2 linked regions of the Prochlorococcus marinus str. MIT 0917 genome follow. The protein of the gene in region 1 binds, or shares a complex with, the protein of each later gene. Links are inferred from orthologs where the notes say so. Each region holds a gene or a part of one and is shown on either strand. Other genes may lie near its edges.

Region 1 (8,480 bases):
GGAATTTCAAATGTTAGTTTTGGATTATCTTCTAGTGCAAGAATTGTTCTTAATTCTATCTTTCTTAATGAAGCAATTAAGGCCGGTCTTGATTCTGCAATTGTTTCTCCTTCCAAGATTTTACCTCTAAACAAAATAAGTGAAGAAGAGATAAAAATTTGCATGGATCTTATTTATGATAGAAGAATATTTGAAAATAAAGTATGCACATATGATCCTTTAACAACTTTAACTAGTTATTTCGATGATTCAAAGACACTTTTAAATAAAAGTACTAATAATGATGATATTAAATTACCAATAGAAGAAAAATTAAAGAATCATATTATTGATGGTGAAAAAACTAATTTACACTCAAATCTTGATTTCGCATTAAAGAAATATAAACCTTTAGTAATAATTAATGAATATTTATTAGATGGCATGAAAGTTGTTGGTGAATTATTTGGGTCGGGTCAAATGCAATTACCCTTTGTTCTCCAATCTGCAGAAACAATGAAATTCGCAGTTTCATATTTAGAGCAATATATGGATAAATCTGAGGTTAACCAATCAAAAGGAAAATTTATTATCGCAACAGTTAAGGGTGATGTTCACGATATTGGCAAAAATCTGGTCGATATAATTTTATCAAATAACGGGTATGAAGTTATTAATTTAGGAATCAAGCAAGAAGTCAATTCAATAATCAATGCTCAGAAAGAGCATAACGCCGATTGCATTGCTATGAGTGGACTTCTAGTTAAATCAACAGCATTTATGAAGGATAATCTTAAAGCATTAAATGAAGAAGACATTTCTGTTCCTATTATTCTTGGTGGTGCAGCACTGACTCCAAAATTTGTTAATCAAGATTGTGCAAGTGTTTATAGAGGGAAAGTTATTTATGGTAAAGATGCTTTTACAGATTTGAAATTTATGGATTCATATATGAAAGCAAAGGAATTAAATAACTGGGATAATCTATCAGGCTTTAAAGAAGGTGCTCCTGAGGGCATCACTATTGGTAATTATAAAAATACCAATACTGAAGATAAAATTAGTACCAACAAAATCAAGGATAAGCCTATTGAAGACAACTCAAGATCAAAAGATATATCTCAAATAGAACCTATTAAACCGCCTTTTATAGGCCCAAAGTTTTTATTAGAAAAAGACATAGACATAACTATGGTTTATAAATTCTTAGATCGTAATGCTTTATTTGCAGGCCAATGGCAAATGAAACGTTCAAAACAGATGTCTGCTTCTGATTATAAGGATTTTTTACTTCAGAAGGCAGAACCGAAGTTAGATTACTGGATGAATAAAATAATCAATGAAAAGCTGATTAATCCATCATTAGTGTATGGATATTTTCCTTGTGGAAGAGTTGGTAATAATTTAAAAGTATATGATAAAGATCACCAAAGTCTTTTAGGTGATTTTTTATTACCTAGGCAAAGATCTGGGAAAAGATATTGTATAGCAGATTTTTATAATGATTTAAATAACAAACAGCCTTCAGATTATTTGCCAATGCAGGCTGTAACAATGGGAGAAAGAGCTAGTGAATATTCTCACCAATTATTTAGTCAAGATTCATACTCTGACTATCTATTTTTTCATGGTTTGACCGTGCAACTTGCAGAAGCACTTGCTGAATATATTCATTCCGTTATTAGGATTGAATGTGGATTTGAATCTTATGAGCCAGGCAATATAAAGGATATTTTAGATGTTAAATATCGAGGATGCCGTTATTCTTTCGGCTATCCTGCTTGTCCTGAAGTATCAGATTCTAGAAAACAATTGTTATGGCTTGATGCTAAGAAAATTAACATCTCTATGGATGAAAGTGAGCAACTTCATCCTGAACAAAGTACAACAGCTATTGTTGCCTTACATCCAGTAGCTAAATACTTTGGAATTTGAATATTGTCCCCAATTTCTAAATTAATTTAAAAATTAGTTATTAATTTCATCAATAGTTTCTAATACTTCCATCTGAAACTCAGCCATTGATTCTGAGTCACTTAAATCAATGCCCTCTCCGGCAGCATTTTGAGTTAATTCCTGAAAGTGAAAAGCACCCTCGCCCGTTGCCAAAAATTCCATGGCAGATGTTTCACCGCTCTCGCGAAACGCATCGCATAGAGCTAAAAAAGCTTCGTCTTCAGAAAAGTCCCAATCCATTGAGGACACATTACTGAATGAGGTTTTACCTCTTTCCCCCCTGCTTTCGTCAACCTTATTTGCCAATAATCTGAAACTATTTTGCAAATTGATAAATTTCAATTTTCTTCTGTTATCCGAAAACGGTTGCAGTGCAGTGGATTACAGCTAATTACTGATTTAAAAAAAATAATTCATGAATTTCACCTTTTGATTTTTAATTGGATAAATTTATTTTCAAGCAATTTTTAAGCAATAAACAACGGGACTTATGAGGAATCATGTGCTCTCTAAAAGCCCGAAAATCGCCCCTAATGCTTCGAACCAAGGGTGAGCATGCCAATGATCGTTCATTCGCTGGTTGGCTTGTTACGTTTAAATTTAATGATTTCTAGATTGATGATTGATTATTTCAGCTTTTTTAATGATTGATTTGCCGTTGGTTGATAAGCTTTTATTTAAATTTTAAATTTATAGATTATTAATTATATAATGTATAAACATGATTTATCAAAGGTCTATTTTAGGTGAAGAGCGAATTTATATGGTCAAAAGCTCTGGAGATTAGTAAAAAAGCTGTTAACTGCGGAGCTGTAATTCCTCTGAATACTATAAAATATAAATATAGTGAAAAATGTTTTGATTTTGAGCTTCGTTTTCTCAAAAGTCCCATACCTAAGTATTTAATAGAATATGGACCTAAACGAAATCCATTTATTCCTTGGGATACTAGATTACATATACTGCCAATAAATGATAAACATACACTAATATTAAATAAATATCCAGTACAGATAGGGCATATTTTATTAATTACTAATTGCTGGAAACCACAAAATGGCTGGCTAAATGAAGATGACTTTGAAGCTATCCTAAATGTTGATAATGATACTACTGGTTTATGGTTTTTTAATAGTAGTAAAGAAGCTGGTGCTAGTCAGCCTCATCGACATTTTCAATTATTACCAAGACATTTTAATGAGAATATTTGTCCTAGATATGAATGGTTTTGCTCTTTATTAAATAATACCATTGATACCAATTCAGAAATTTCTCACTGTATATCAATTAGACCAAGGAATATAAATAAAGACTTATACTCGAATGATTTATTTAGCTCATATAAGTCTATGGCTAAAGAGATGAAAATAGGTGATATTGATTTAATCAATAAACCTTTAAAACCTTATAATTTACTTATAACACCAGAATGGATTGCACTGATTACACGTAAAACTGATAGATCCAATGGATTCAGTATAAATGCTCTTGGGTTCGCTGGTTATTTTCTTGGAACAAAAAGATCTGATGTCGATACTCTTATTAAATTTGGTCCAGAAAGAATATTAAAGGATGTAATTTAAGAAGTAGATTAAAGTTAATTTAGCCTTCGACACTAGGAGTTGTTGAGTTCATTTGTTCTTCAAGTTTTGATATTGATGCTGTGATAGCAGCAAGTTTTCTTTCATAAGATTCTTTAACAGAAATTAAAAAATTTAATTTCTTTGCTTGAAAAAATTTTTTTCTTTCACTCCAGTTTCTTGATGAGCCGCAGAAGTTCATTTCTGATTACCTTTTTATTCATTAGAAAAATAATACATAATAATATTGATCGACGCGGCCATAATTTAATTTTTAGATAATATAATGAAATTTTTAATATATTTCTCAATTAGAGATTAATTATATAAATTCAAAGCTAAAAGTGTCTTGAAGATAAAAAGGCTATTAATATGAGACTAGATATAAGGGTCTTGTGGCAGAAGGGGAAGGCAAGGAAGTTAAGAGAATATCAATTGATTTACCAATTGATCTAGTTGATGGTGTCGATCGACTTCGTAAAGAGTGGGGATTTAGGGCTAGAGGACTAGTTTTCGAGAGATTATTAGAGGTTATTTTATCTAATGATTTAGATGATGATATATTTGAAAATAAACAACTAGATATTAATCATAATAGAAATCATGATTCTTCATCTGCTCATAATGGAACAGATATTAGTAACCAGGAAGAAAAAGCACTTGTGATAGGTGGAAATAAGAATATTGAAATAAAAAATGTAGTTATCAATGATGTCAAAGCTAAAGATGTTCAAAGTAATAAACAAGATACTGTCTCTGCAGGCATTGAATTACCAGGGTTTATTAGAAAACAAACTACAAACCTAAAGAGAAGTTTGAGTAAAGATAAAACTTTTAAAAATATGGAAGATACCTCAATAACCACTATTAATATTGATGATCTTTTAAAAGCGAAAGATGCTGCAGAAAAACATTGGATCTATCTTTATGGTCAAAAACCGACTGAAAGTGTCATTGAGGCTTCAATGATATGGCTTGCTAGAGATATCTGGCCAAATGTCGATGGTACAGAAAATATTCCTTTTACTTGGAATGCTGCCTGTAAAATGCTTAATTCATATTGCAGTGATTGGAAAATTGATTCGGTAACTTTTGATGATGTGATTATTTTGGCAGGAGCGCTCGAAGATCCCTTTTCAGCTAAAAACCTAAGAAGTAGAATCCCTACGCTCATTCGCAGATTCGTTAATAAATTCAAACGTAGTCATAATGTAACTTCATTCCAAACCCTTGAGTCTACGATGACTGTTCATGGTGCTCTGAAGTTATTGGGTTTGCCAACAAAGGCTGGATCATCTTTAACCCTTTCTTTTATTAGAGATGCCTATAAAGAACAAGCTCTTTCCAATCACCCTGACGCTGGAGGATCAAACGAAACCATGAGAAAACTAAATGAGGCTTATCAATTACTCAAGGATTTATACAAACATTAGACTCTCGCAAGTCTTATTTTGGTCTTGGAATGAGTCTAAAATATAGACTTTAATGAGATCTGATAGATCAGATTTGTGTTGAATATATTTTCACCAATTAATCCATAATTGGTTTGAAGATATACCGGGGAATTCAAGTTATTATTTTTTGATAAAAATCAATATATAAAATGTATAAGGAGTCATCAATTGCATTTTAAAATGCATAAAAATCGGACTTTTGCTTAAACAGTTTGCAGAGATTCTTAGATTTGGTCCAGCCAGGGTCTAATTATGTCCATTCTCTGTCCATTGACTGCTTGTGTACTCTATTCTACTGCTATTAAAGGCTTTTCTCGCTTGCATAACTGCTTTATAGACAGTTATGCACGGCTATGCAGCATGAGATGCCAAGGATTTGAATTAATTAGAAACTTATTCCAAAATTAGCATTGCAATCTTTCTCGGAAATCTAGTATGAGACTAATTATTAGTCTTGTAGTGATTCTTTTTTAGGACTAATAGGATTCTTTCTCGATGTATTTTCTAATTGTTCACGAGGTAATGTTTAAATGTATTTATTCGAGAGTTATTCAAAGCAAATTAATCAATCTGATCGCCCAACGATATACGGTGAACTTTTTTTATACTTTCAGGAATAATTATTATCTATTCAGTCCAATATTAGTCTTATTCTGGGACCTATCCTGAGTCGCATAAAAGACTTGAAAGACTAACTTCTGAGGTCCGCGTTTATTTTTTCTTTAAGAGCGGTTCTTATTTTTTCGTGTATTGGATTTATATCTTCTTCAACTAGGGTTTTCTTAGGATCTCTATATTTTATTCTAAATGCCTGGCTAACCGAATCCTCGGGAATAGAAGATCCCTCGTAACGGTCTATCAATTCCACTTTCTCTAAAAGTGGTCTACCAGTTTTCTTTATTAGATTTATTATTTCTAAGGAACTATATTTTCTTGAATGAATAAGCGCAATATCCCTTTCCATGAAAGGAACAGTGGGATAATCCTTGTAAATTCTTGTCCAATTGGTTTTCCTTGTCGCGGCCTTGATCAATGAATCAAAATCAAGGTTAAATAAGTAAGTTTCTTTAATTAGATCAAACTTCTCGGAGAGTGAAGGGTGTATTTGTCCGAAGAAGCCGATACTTTTTCCTTCAACAAATAATTCAGAAGTACGACCCGGATGCATGAAATCTTTTTCGCTATGTTGCTTATCAATAGTTTCAATTCCGAGAATTTCAAGGGATTGCTTAAGTTTTCCTCTTGCTTCAAAATAATCTAAATATATTTGTCTTGATGCTGTGCCCCACTTACTAAAACGTTTATTACCAGTCAAAGCTCCTGCTAATAAATTTGTTTCAACAAAGCTTTCTTTATCTTTTTTGTATGTCTTTGCTATTTCAAAGATCCAACACCCTTCAGCTCCAAATGATATATTTCTCTGAAGAATTTTAAGATGTTCATCCCAAACATTTGTTCTTAATCTACTAGTCTCTGATAGTAATGGATTCTTTATTATCACAGCATTTCCATCAGTGTTATCAGGACCAACAAGTGATGAAGTAACTACTTCTTGAAAACCATTATGGATCAGGGAATTTCGTAAACGTCTATCAACCAAATTTGCAGGTGTTAGTACTCCTGGCTCAAGAGGATCGGGCATATTTGAATCAAAATTATCATATCCAATTAGTCTTGCTATCTCTTCTATTAAATCGATTTCTCTAGTTAAATCAGATGATCTGTAAGGTGGAATTTGTACATCCCAACCACTAGCAGTTGATGACAGTACGCAGCCAAGTTTTGTTAAAAGAGGTTCAATTTCATCCTTATTAAGATAACGGAATGTATTAGATTTTTTATCTAATTTATTATTACCTATGCAACTTAATTTACCTAGAACCTTGTTTATTTTGTCTATTCTAAGATTGACATTAATATCTTTTCTATTAAATTCATTATTGACATGATTCGATTTAATATTACCACCTAATTCAAAGGAAATAATATCACTAGCTCTTAGTGAAACCGCAGTTGTCATATTAGGTGATATACCCTTTTCGTATCTACTACTTGCTTCGGTTCTTAGCCCTATTTCTCTACTACTATTTCTAACTGATGTAGGAGTAAATACAGCCGCTTCCAACCAAACTCTTGTGGTTTTAGCACTTACAGAGCTGTTGTTTCCTCCGATAACCCCAGCTATTGCAATTGGATAATTGCCGCATGTAATTACCTTTATATTTTCATTTAATTTATATTCTTTTTTATCGAGTGCAATAAATGATTCGCCTTCTCTACCATTTCTAATACCAAAATCATTTGGCATAACTATTCTACCAACTATATTATCTAATAGATCTGCATCAAAGGCATGTAGTGGCTGGCCTTGCTCAAGCATTAAAAAATTTGTTATGTCTACAACAGGGTTTATACAATTTTGTCTTAATGAATTTAATTTATTAGATATAGATTTATTTATCTTTCCAGTATTATCTATATTATCTATATACGTAAGTGAATAAATAAAGTCTGATCCTATCGTTTCTTTTTCTCTTATTTGTGGCTGAAATTTTTCAAAGTCTTTATTGAAATTTAAAGTTGGTAATGTTAATTTTGAATTTGTTATGGTTGATATTTCTCGTGCTATACCAGCCATAGACATACCATCAGGTCTATTAGCAGTAATAGCTAATTCAATTATGGTGTCATTCAAGCCAAGATATTCGACAGCATTTGAACCAATTGGAGGGATATTTGTTTCACTTTCTTCAAGAATTTCTATACCTTCATTACTACTTTCAATCCCTAATTCATCCAATGAACATATCATTCCTGCACTTTCTACGCCTCGTAAATTAGATAATTTGATTTTTAATGATTTTGATGATAAATAGGCTCCAACCTTCGCCACAAGGACGTGATATCCGGCTTTTACGTTTGGTGCACCACAAACAATACTTAGCTTTTTGGGTAAACCAACATCTACTGAACAAACTTTGAGCTTTTCGGCGTTTGGATGCGGAGTGATTTTCTCAACAAAACCAATAACAACATTCTTTGCTTGGTCTGATAAGTCTTCTAATGATTCAACTTCAAATCCTGTCATTGAAAGCTTTTCAGCCAATTCATCAATATCATTGTTAAATTCGACAAGATCTTTTAGCCAAGAAACTGATACCTTCATGATTTGCCCATACAAGAGTTAAACATTGGTTCTCAAATGAATTTATAAAAAAGGGTGCTTAGCCTAGTAAGATTGTACTTTGTTCCCTAGACTCACAAAAGTTGAGCTAAGTTCATATGGCTAAAAAAGGTACCAGAATAGTGGTCACTTTAGAATGTACGGAGTCTAGATCTGTTCCTAGCTCAGAAAAGCGTTCTGCAGGAGTATCTAGATACACTACAGAAAAAAATCGTAGAAACACTACTGAGAGACTTGAACTTAAAAAATTCTGCCCTGAATTAAATAAGATGACTATTCATAGAGAAATTAAATAATCATTTCCTTTTATACACTTTTTAAAAATGA
Region 2 (8,246 bases), 480 kb from region 1 along the record:
CTTAATTTATTGAGTATTAATTAACTGTAGGAACCACCGCCAACAATTGTTACAACCTCTAAGCAATCGCCATTTTTTATTTTTGTACTTATCCAATCTTTTGGATTAATAATTGCACCATTTAACTCAACCACAACTAATTGAGGTTGGTAACCCAAGTGTTCAAGTAAACCTTCCAATTGAAATTCCTCATTAGATTTTTCAATGCTTTGGATCTCACCGTTAATTTTTAAGTTCATGTTAGAAATTTGAGAAGCTCTTCAGTTTTTAAAAATGGATCATTGGAGTTGATGATTGCATCTGACACGGCTATGCGTAGATTGTTTAGGTGGTTTAATTTGTTGATATTTGAGCTATTTATTCCACCGATAGCAAATGCCGGTAGGTCAGTTTCACTTAATCCCTTTGAAAGGTAGTCAATCCCTATTGGTTGTAGTTGCTTTTTTGTTTCAGAGGGGAAAATAGGTCCTATACCAATATAATCACAGCCCTCATCTTCGGCATTTTTTATGTCTTCAAGGCAGTGCGTGCTTCGGCCAATGATCTTTTCAGTTCCAAGGAGATCTCTCGCGATTTTTGTTGGTATATCTTCTTGACCTAAATGAATACCATCGGCGTCAACAGCAAGTGCGATATCGATACGGTCATTGACTACAAATAGTGAATTGTATTCTTTGCAAAGAGAGGCTAAGCCTTTAGCTTGTGAAATTTTTTCATTATCTTGTAAAACTTTCTCTCTGTATTGAACTATGTTTACACCAGCTTTTAGAGCCTGAAGAACAACCTCTTCGAGATCTCTCCTGTTTGAGGTTATTAAATATAAGGAACAATCTTTTAAGGTTTGTCTTTTATTTATACCTTCTATTGTATTAAGAACCTTTATCTCGAACTCATAAGTTTTGTATCTAATTTTGCTGGCTATTTCACAAAGATTCGGATCTGTTGTTCGAGTGAATTCCTCTATTACTCTTAAGGCTTCTTGAACTCTGGATGAGTTTGCAATAAATATAGCCTCTGGGGTTGACCTAACTGTTTGTAACGGATGTGAAATGCCCCTAGCTGGGTCGTCAGATGTAAGCCGTGCTTTTAGATAAATGTTGTGGTGATGTGCTCCTAATTGTTGCCTCCAATCTTTGATTTGAATCGAAAAATCACTCCTCTTTAGACCAAACCTGCACCAATCTTCCATAACTCTAAGCCCTTCTCTAGCGCGATCAAGGTTCGCGTCAATTAATTGAGCAATACGATTATCAGATGGAGGGGTGACAGGCATTGATTTCATGTCATCCTTTATTAGATGATTTGTATTTAAATTTTATTGTGGAAAATGATTCTGAGAACAATATGACTGTGCTTATTTGGGGCGTTTTTTTGTTAGGGGGCATAGGTTTGTTTGTCGTATGGGGATTATCGAACGCTTATCCCGTAATTAATTAGATTTAGAGTTTTTTTGTCAATATCTCTTTTGCCAATATTGCATCTAAACTTATTTGATTACTCAGTGCTTCAATGTTCTCAAACTTTTTCTGAAGTCTAATTCTGTGCACAGGTTCAATAATTAATTCATGTCCTAATAGGTTGATTTCTTTGTCTAAAAGGTGTACTTCTACTGCTGATAAGGAGTTTGGATCAATAGTTGGCTGAGTGCCTATATTCATAACTGCTAAGAATCGTTCTTTTTTGTTTGCTATAGAAGCCCAGGCTGCATAAACCCCCAATGATGGAAGGAATTTTCGCTCATCTATTTTTAAATTGGCAGTTGGCCATCCAATTTTTTTTCCTAAACCTCTCCCTTTCTCCACCGTCCCTCTAAAGGAGTAAGGACGCTTCAATAGATATTTGGCATGATTTAAATCACCTTCGTAGAGTGCTTTTCGTACTCTGCTACTACTAAGTCGACCATGATCGTCTTCAAGGATAGAAACAATAGAAATTTTTATTCCTAGAGATTCACCTATCTTTTTTAGAGTAGAAGTATCACCCTCTCTATTGCGTCCAAACCTAAAATTCTCTCCAACCGCAATATGTTGAGCATGAAGGGTTTTTACTAGAATTTCTTCTACAAATGTCTCAGCACTTTTAGAAGCAAGATTTCTATTAAATGGAACTAAAACTAATTGTTCTATTCCGAGTGGCTCGAGCAGGAATGTTTTTTCATTTGGTAAATCCAATCTTAATCTTGATTCTCCAAATAGAACCTCACGTGGGTGTGGCCAAAAGCTGACAACGGTTGGTACACCAATTGGGTCTTTTAATATGGCTTTTATTACTTTTTTATGACCTAAGTGAAGACCATCAAAACTACCTAATGCCAGTGATGTAGGCAGTTTTGCGTTTTCAGGGGCACAGAGAGGAATCAAGATAAACGTGCAATTTTTGTGCTTAGATGGCAAGTTTGGTTTATCGCCTTATTCATCGTGATGGCAGATCAACGCGACTTTCAATTGCTTTCTCTTGGGATGAGAAGAATTGGTTGGCTTCGGTTTTGGATTCAAACAATTTTAGGTGTAGTGGTAGTGGGGGTTTTGTTGTTCAACAATGTTGGTAGTAGTTTAGCTAGAAACTCAGAGAGAGCATTGGGATTAGGACCAGGTTTGTCTCTCACTACATTGGCATTTATTTTATTGCTATTTAGCCTTTGGCAAGGTTGGTTGATAGTGAAAACTGGTAGGGCCTTAGGCAGTGATGCGCGACCAAGTAGAGGTGAAACAAGTCGCTTACTAAAGAGAGGCTTGATTGTCGATTTGGTTGGATTGGTTTTTTCGTCAGTCGGATATCAATCTTTAGCAGGAGCTTTGTTCGTTCAGGCCTCAATGCAAGCCCCTGGGATTTCTATTGGAACGGGTATGAGAGCAATGGAAAATTACCCAATTACTTCTTTAGAAATGCTTTCTGTATTGAGTAATACTCAAGTTTTATTTGCACACTTGATTGGTCTGATTTTTTCTTTGTGGTTATTGCAAAGGATTTTTAGGAAAAACTAATATTTATATTAAGTTTGGCAAGTCATCCAGATTCCCTCTCCAAAAAAGATCAGGTTGTATTGGTGTTAACGAGGGAGAGCATAAAGCTATTTGAGAAACATCACTTGGCCATTCTTTAGGTCCTTCTCCAGCTGATTGAAGATCTTTTACTGCTTCTCCAGCCATCCAAAAATAGGCGTTCCCTCTTGGATCGACCCTGCGAATGAATTGTTCCTCATATTGTCTGATTGAAAGTCTTGTCCAAACCAAATTCCTCATTTTTTTCTCTTCACAAGGAGGAATGTTTAAATTTAAGAGTAAGTTCTTTGGCCAACTTTGTTGAATTGCTTTTTCTGCAATATCTAAGGCTAATTTCCCAGCAAAACTAAAACTTTTCCACTGAAAACTGGCAATACTTACTGCCATAGATGGGATTTCATCCAAAGTTCCCTCAAGTGCAGCAGCAACAGTTCCAGAGCAAAAAATATCCGTACCAAGATTTGGTCCATGATTAATTCCCGAAAGAATTAGGTCTGGCTTTTGATCAAGAAGTTCATTAAGTGCGAGTTTTACGCAATCAGCAGGGGTACCACTACACCCCCAAGCATTAATTCCTTCCCCAAATAATTCATCTGCTTTTTCAGCTCGGATTGGCGAATGTAAAGTTAATCCATGACCGGTGGCTGATCTTTCTTGATCTGGACAAACAACAGTAACTTTATGTCCTCTGCTCGCTGCCGATGAAGCAAGTGTTCTTATCCCTTCAGCAAAAACTCCATCATCATTACTAATTAAAATTCTCAATGGTTTCATTTTTAGCTATTAGTTTTTAGAACTGGGACAGGTTGCCGATTAAACTAGTACTTGAGATTGGAATTCATTGAGTTCAACATTATCCCTTAAACAGCTCATTAATGAGCTTGAAATATTAGAAAGCGAGGCTGCAAAAGAAATTGCTGCTGCTGAAAATTCTGAATCTATAGAGAAATTAAGGTTGGCTTTCCTTGGAAAGAAAGGAAAACTCTCACTTCTATTGGGAGGGATGAAAAATCTTTCTAGTGAGGAAAGACCTTTAATTGGTCAAAGAGCGAACGTTTTAAAAACTCAATTGCAAGAATTAATAAAAGAAAAGCTTGAAATTTTAAAAACCCAGGCTTTAAATCAGATACTAATAAAAGAAACTATAGATGTTACAGCGCCTCCAACGGGTATTTTTCAAGGACATCGGCACCCCTTAATAACAACTACTGAGCAAATCATTGATCTTTTCTTAGGACTTGGATACAAAGTTTCTGAAGGACCTGAAATAGAGAAGGATTACTACAATTTTGAGGCACTTAATATTCCACCTGACCATCCTGCAAGAGATATGCAAGATACTTTTTATTTGGGAGGTGAATACCTTTTAAGAACTCATACTTCGCCTGTTCAGATTCGTTGCCTTGAAAGCAAAAAGCCCCCGGTAAGAATTGTCTCTCCTGGCAGGGTTTATCGAAGAGATGCAGTTGATGCTACTCATTCGCCAGTGTTTCACCAGATTGAGGTCTTAGCAATTGATGAAAAGCTTGACTTTAGTCATTTAAGAGGCACAGTAATGGCTTTTTTAAAAGCGTTTTTTGGAGATCTTCCTATTCGATTCAGAGCTAGTTATTTCCCATTTACGGAGCCATCAGCAGAAGTTGATGTTCAATGGAGAGGTAAATGGTTAGAGGTTATGGGTTGCGGGATGGTAGATCCTGCGGTCCTAGAAAAATTAGGGATAGATCCTGAAAAATATAGCGGTTTTGCTGCTGGACTTGGGGTGGAAAGATTTTGCATGGTTCGTCATGGCGTAGATGATATTAGAAAGTTATATACAAGTGATCTCAGATTTCTAGAACAATTTTAAATTTAGATATTTTTGAATTAACTTTTAATTGTATTAAATAAATATTTTTGACATTAATTGCTAATATTGATCAATAGTTTGTGAAGTATGATCGGTGCCCCGAGTAGGACTGATCGTTAATGATGGGAAAGATCTTGCTGTGAAGACAGCAAAAACTTTTCACAAGAAACTAGAAGATTCTGGTTTTGAAGTTGTCAGAGTTAGTAGCGCAGGCGGTTTATTAGGTTTTACTAATCCTGATCAATATATGAGTTCACAAGGATACAATTCATGCATACCAGATGGCTTTGATTCTTCAATTTCATTTGCCGTTGTATTAGGAGGTGATGGGACCGTATTGTCTGCAGCAAGACAGACAGCACCATTGGGTATCCCCATACTTACTGTAAATACAGGGCATTTAGGGTTTTTGGCTGAGGCTTACCTTTCAGATATAGATAAGATTTTTAAACATTTAGTTTCAAGGAGATGGAATATTGAAGAGAGAACAAGCTTAGTAGTAAGTGTTATGAGAGGTGATCAATGTAGATGGGAAGCTCTTTGTCTCAATGAAATGGCATTACATAGAGAACCTATGACAAGCATGTGTCATTTTGAGATTTCTGTTGGTCGCCATGCACCAGTAGACATTTCTGCAGATGGTGTAATTCTTTCTACTCCTACTGGCTCAACTGCTTATTCACTTAGTGCTGGGGGGCCAGTAATTACTCCTGATTGTCCGGTTTTGCAACTTACCCCTGTCTCTCCTCATTCATTGGCTTCAAGAGCGCTTGTCTTTAGCAATGAAGAGCCAGTAACAGTTTTCCCTGCTACACCTGAAAGATTAATGATGGTAGTAGATGGTAGTGCCGGCTGCTATGTGTGGCCAGAGGATAGAGTCCTAATTAGAAAAAGTGATCATCCAGTTAAATTTATTAGACTTTCTGATCATGAGTTCTTTCAAGTTCTAAGAAATAAATTAGGTTGGGGTCTACCCCACGTTGCGAAACCTGATAAAATATGAAAATGATTAAACTTCAGCTTTCAAAATAAAAACAGGATTTAAAGGAGATAATCTTATATCATCTCCAATACTTACACCTCTATAAGATTGATGTTGGCTGATAGAAAACTTGTGTGCTTTAGGCTTTAAAATTGACTCTAATCTTGATATAGATTTTAATGATATTAGTGGTATTACTATTACACAATTACTATTTATTAGCTTAATTGTCTCTTCAATAATTAAATTTAATTTTGATCCACCACCACCTATAATAACTCTATCTGGATGTAAAAGATTATATGTGAGTTTGTTTCCTTTGAATATATTTAATGCTTCGTCTTCAATTATTAAAGATGGATTAACTTCAAGCCTTCTTGCATTTTCTTCAATAATATTCTTACTTCCAATCCTTTTATCAACGGATACTAATTTTAAGTTTGGAGATATCCTTAGTGCTTCTAGGCCTATGCTACCTACGCCACTACCTATATCCCATATCACACCTTTATTGGGGAGATTAAGTTCGGCAAGAATTTGAACCCTAACTTCTTTTTTTGTCATTAATCCAGGGCAGTCTGGATTTTGAAGAAAAAATGAATCTTCGATTCCAAATAAAGGTAAATCTTTTGATTTTATTAGCGGCTCTTCTTTCTCAAAAAGAATAACAAGATGCAATGGATCTATATCCGTTGGAAAATCCCTAATTGAATTGATTTTTATGATTCTTTCATTTTGATATCCGAGCCTTTCAAAAGTCCAAAATTGATATTTCCTCTCAAGTCCTAGTGAATTAAGTAATTGATAAACCTCTTTGGCACCATATTTATTAGAGTCAGTTAAAACCACAAGTGATGAAGGAAGCTTTTTAATTGCTTTTTCAAATAGAATTGGGTCTCTTCCATGAAGACTGATCCATTGTGTATTTTGCCAAGGTTTTCCAAGTCTGGAAAAAGCCAGTTGAAAAGAGGTAGCGGCAGGCTCAAAATGAAGTTGTGATAAAGGAAAGTTTTGAATTAATAATCTACCGATTCCAAACCAAAGAGGATCACCTCCGGAAAACACAATTGTTGTTTTCTTTTTCTTTTTTAATTGATCTATAAAGTCATTTAGTTTGTCAGTTTCAATGAACTCAAATTTATGATTTTTTAAATTTTTATCGTTTAACCAGGTTTTGAATGAATCTAAAATTCTTCGCGGACCAGTGATTATTTCAGCTTTAAAAATTGTTTTTTTTTTAGTTTCAAAAAAACTTTCAGTACTTGAAGTATCAATTCCCATTACGTGTATCTGATTTGACTCATTAGGCATGGTTTAAATAAATGGACGAAGAAAAATTTCCTTTTTATAGCATTACTATGTTTTTGATTAAAATCAACTAAAACTTCAATAGTTATCTTAAAGGTTTTGTGAATCTTAAAAAAAACGAAGCGGAGGGTCACTTAACCAGAAGATCCCGACTACATGAAATTTTGATAGCTCTGATTAAGCAACAAAAAGATTTAGAGTTGATGGATGATGATGTTCAAGTCTTTGAAAACCCTATTAATTATTCAGAAAAATCTGATCCTTCAAAAATAGTTGAACGTAATCGACGTATCATTAAGAAATATCAGTCACTCGTTCGCTCAGCATTAGCATTAGATGCACTACTTGAATCAGAGATTTCCGATATTAGTGATGGAAGGATTTCGTGATTTATTTCGCATAATAATTTCTTGTCTTTTGATTTGTTGTTGTTTTTTTACTAACGCAAATAAAGGTTATGCAGATTCAACAGTTACTTCAAATGATCAGAAAAAAGAGATTAAAAGAAGTCTTGAGAGCCTCAAAGACGTGGATTATCAAACTTGGCAAATTATCGTTTATCCAAGTTCCATAAAGTCTAATAATTTAATTTTAAGAATTGTGGGTTATCCAGGCTCATTAAGGATTGATCATCCAACTAACTTGACAGTTAAATCGGGGAGAAAGACTTGGGATCTAAAAGACATAACTAAAAACAGTAAAATCAAGGTTGAAATTTTGAATGACTCTGCTGCAGAATTTGAACTAAGCAATTTGATTGCCGAGTTGGATAAAAATAGACCATTGAGACTCAGCTTGCCTGGCGTGATAAATGATTTGCCAATCCCGCCATACTTAGTAAGTGAATGGAGATCATTGGCTGAATAAAAATGATTAATTTGCCTGAGGATCAAAAAATATGGGTGCCATGGATGAGACGTTCAATCCAACTGGCTTTACTAGCTGAAGGTATGACTAGCCCTAACCCCCTTGTAGGAGCTGTTGTCCTGGATTCAAGTGGAAGACTTGTTGGAGAGGGATATCACACAGGTGCAGGGAACCCTCATGCCGAAATAGAAGCACTTGCTCAAGTGGGAGAGAAGTCGATTGATGGGACAATCGTTGT

The links.
Region 2: the proteins of pheT (region 1) and pheS are in contact, whole or in part, in a crystal structure (PDB 6P24), measured with the Escherichia coli proteins. The link is inferred for Prochlorococcus marinus str. MIT 0917 from one-to-one orthologs.

What each region holds. Positions count from the first base shown.
Region 1 is NZ_CP114784.1:335,648-344,127, forward strand. What follows is about bases 5,399-8,480. They hold pheT (phenylalanine--tRNA ligase subunit beta), read right to left. Parts: upstream 8,136-8,480; coding sequence 5,661-8,135; downstream 5,399-5,660. Other genes in these bases: rpmG (50S ribosomal protein L33), read left to right, coding at 8,252-8,449; rpsR (30S ribosomal protein S18), read left to right, coding at 8,477-8,480. Also shown: metH (methionine synthase), read left to right, coding at 1-1,914; O5637_RS01785 (hypothetical protein), read right to left, coding at 1,948-2,175; O5637_RS01790 (ATP adenylyltransferase), read left to right, coding at 2,682-3,518; O5637_RS01795 (hypothetical protein), read right to left, coding at 3,538-3,717; O5637_RS01800 (molecular chaperone DnaJ), read left to right, coding at 3,911-4,948.
Region 2 is NZ_CP114784.1:817,053-825,298, reverse strand. The notes cover bases 3,000-5,847. They hold pheS (phenylalanine--tRNA ligase subunit alpha), read left to right. Parts: upstream 3,000-3,843; coding sequence 3,844-4,851; downstream 4,852-5,847. Other genes in these bases: O5637_RS04860 (NAD(+) kinase), read left to right, coding at 4,946-5,847; surE (5'/3'-nucleotidase SurE), read right to left, coding at 3,000-3,776. Outside these bases: O5637_RS04895 (DUF1517 domain-containing protein), read right to left, coding at 1-1; sulfur carrier protein ThiS, read right to left, coding at 21-239; O5637_RS04885 (thiamine phosphate synthase), read right to left, coding at 236-1,282; O5637_RS04880 (bifunctional riboflavin kinase/FAD synthetase), read right to left, coding at 1,440-2,393; O5637_RS04875 (DUF3611 family protein), read left to right, coding at 2,421-2,984; more of surE, read right to left, coding at 2,988-2,999; more of O5637_RS04860, read left to right, coding at 5,848-5,854; precorrin-6y C5,15-methyltransferase (decarboxylating) subunit CbiE, read right to left, coding at 5,861-7,144; O5637_RS04850 (hypothetical protein), read left to right, coding at 7,243-7,530; O5637_RS04845 (DUF3122 domain-containing protein), read left to right, coding at 7,514-8,008; bifunctional diaminohydroxyphosphoribosylaminopyrimidine deaminase/5-amino-6-(5-phosphoribosylamino)uracil reductase RibD, read left to right, coding at 8,011-8,246.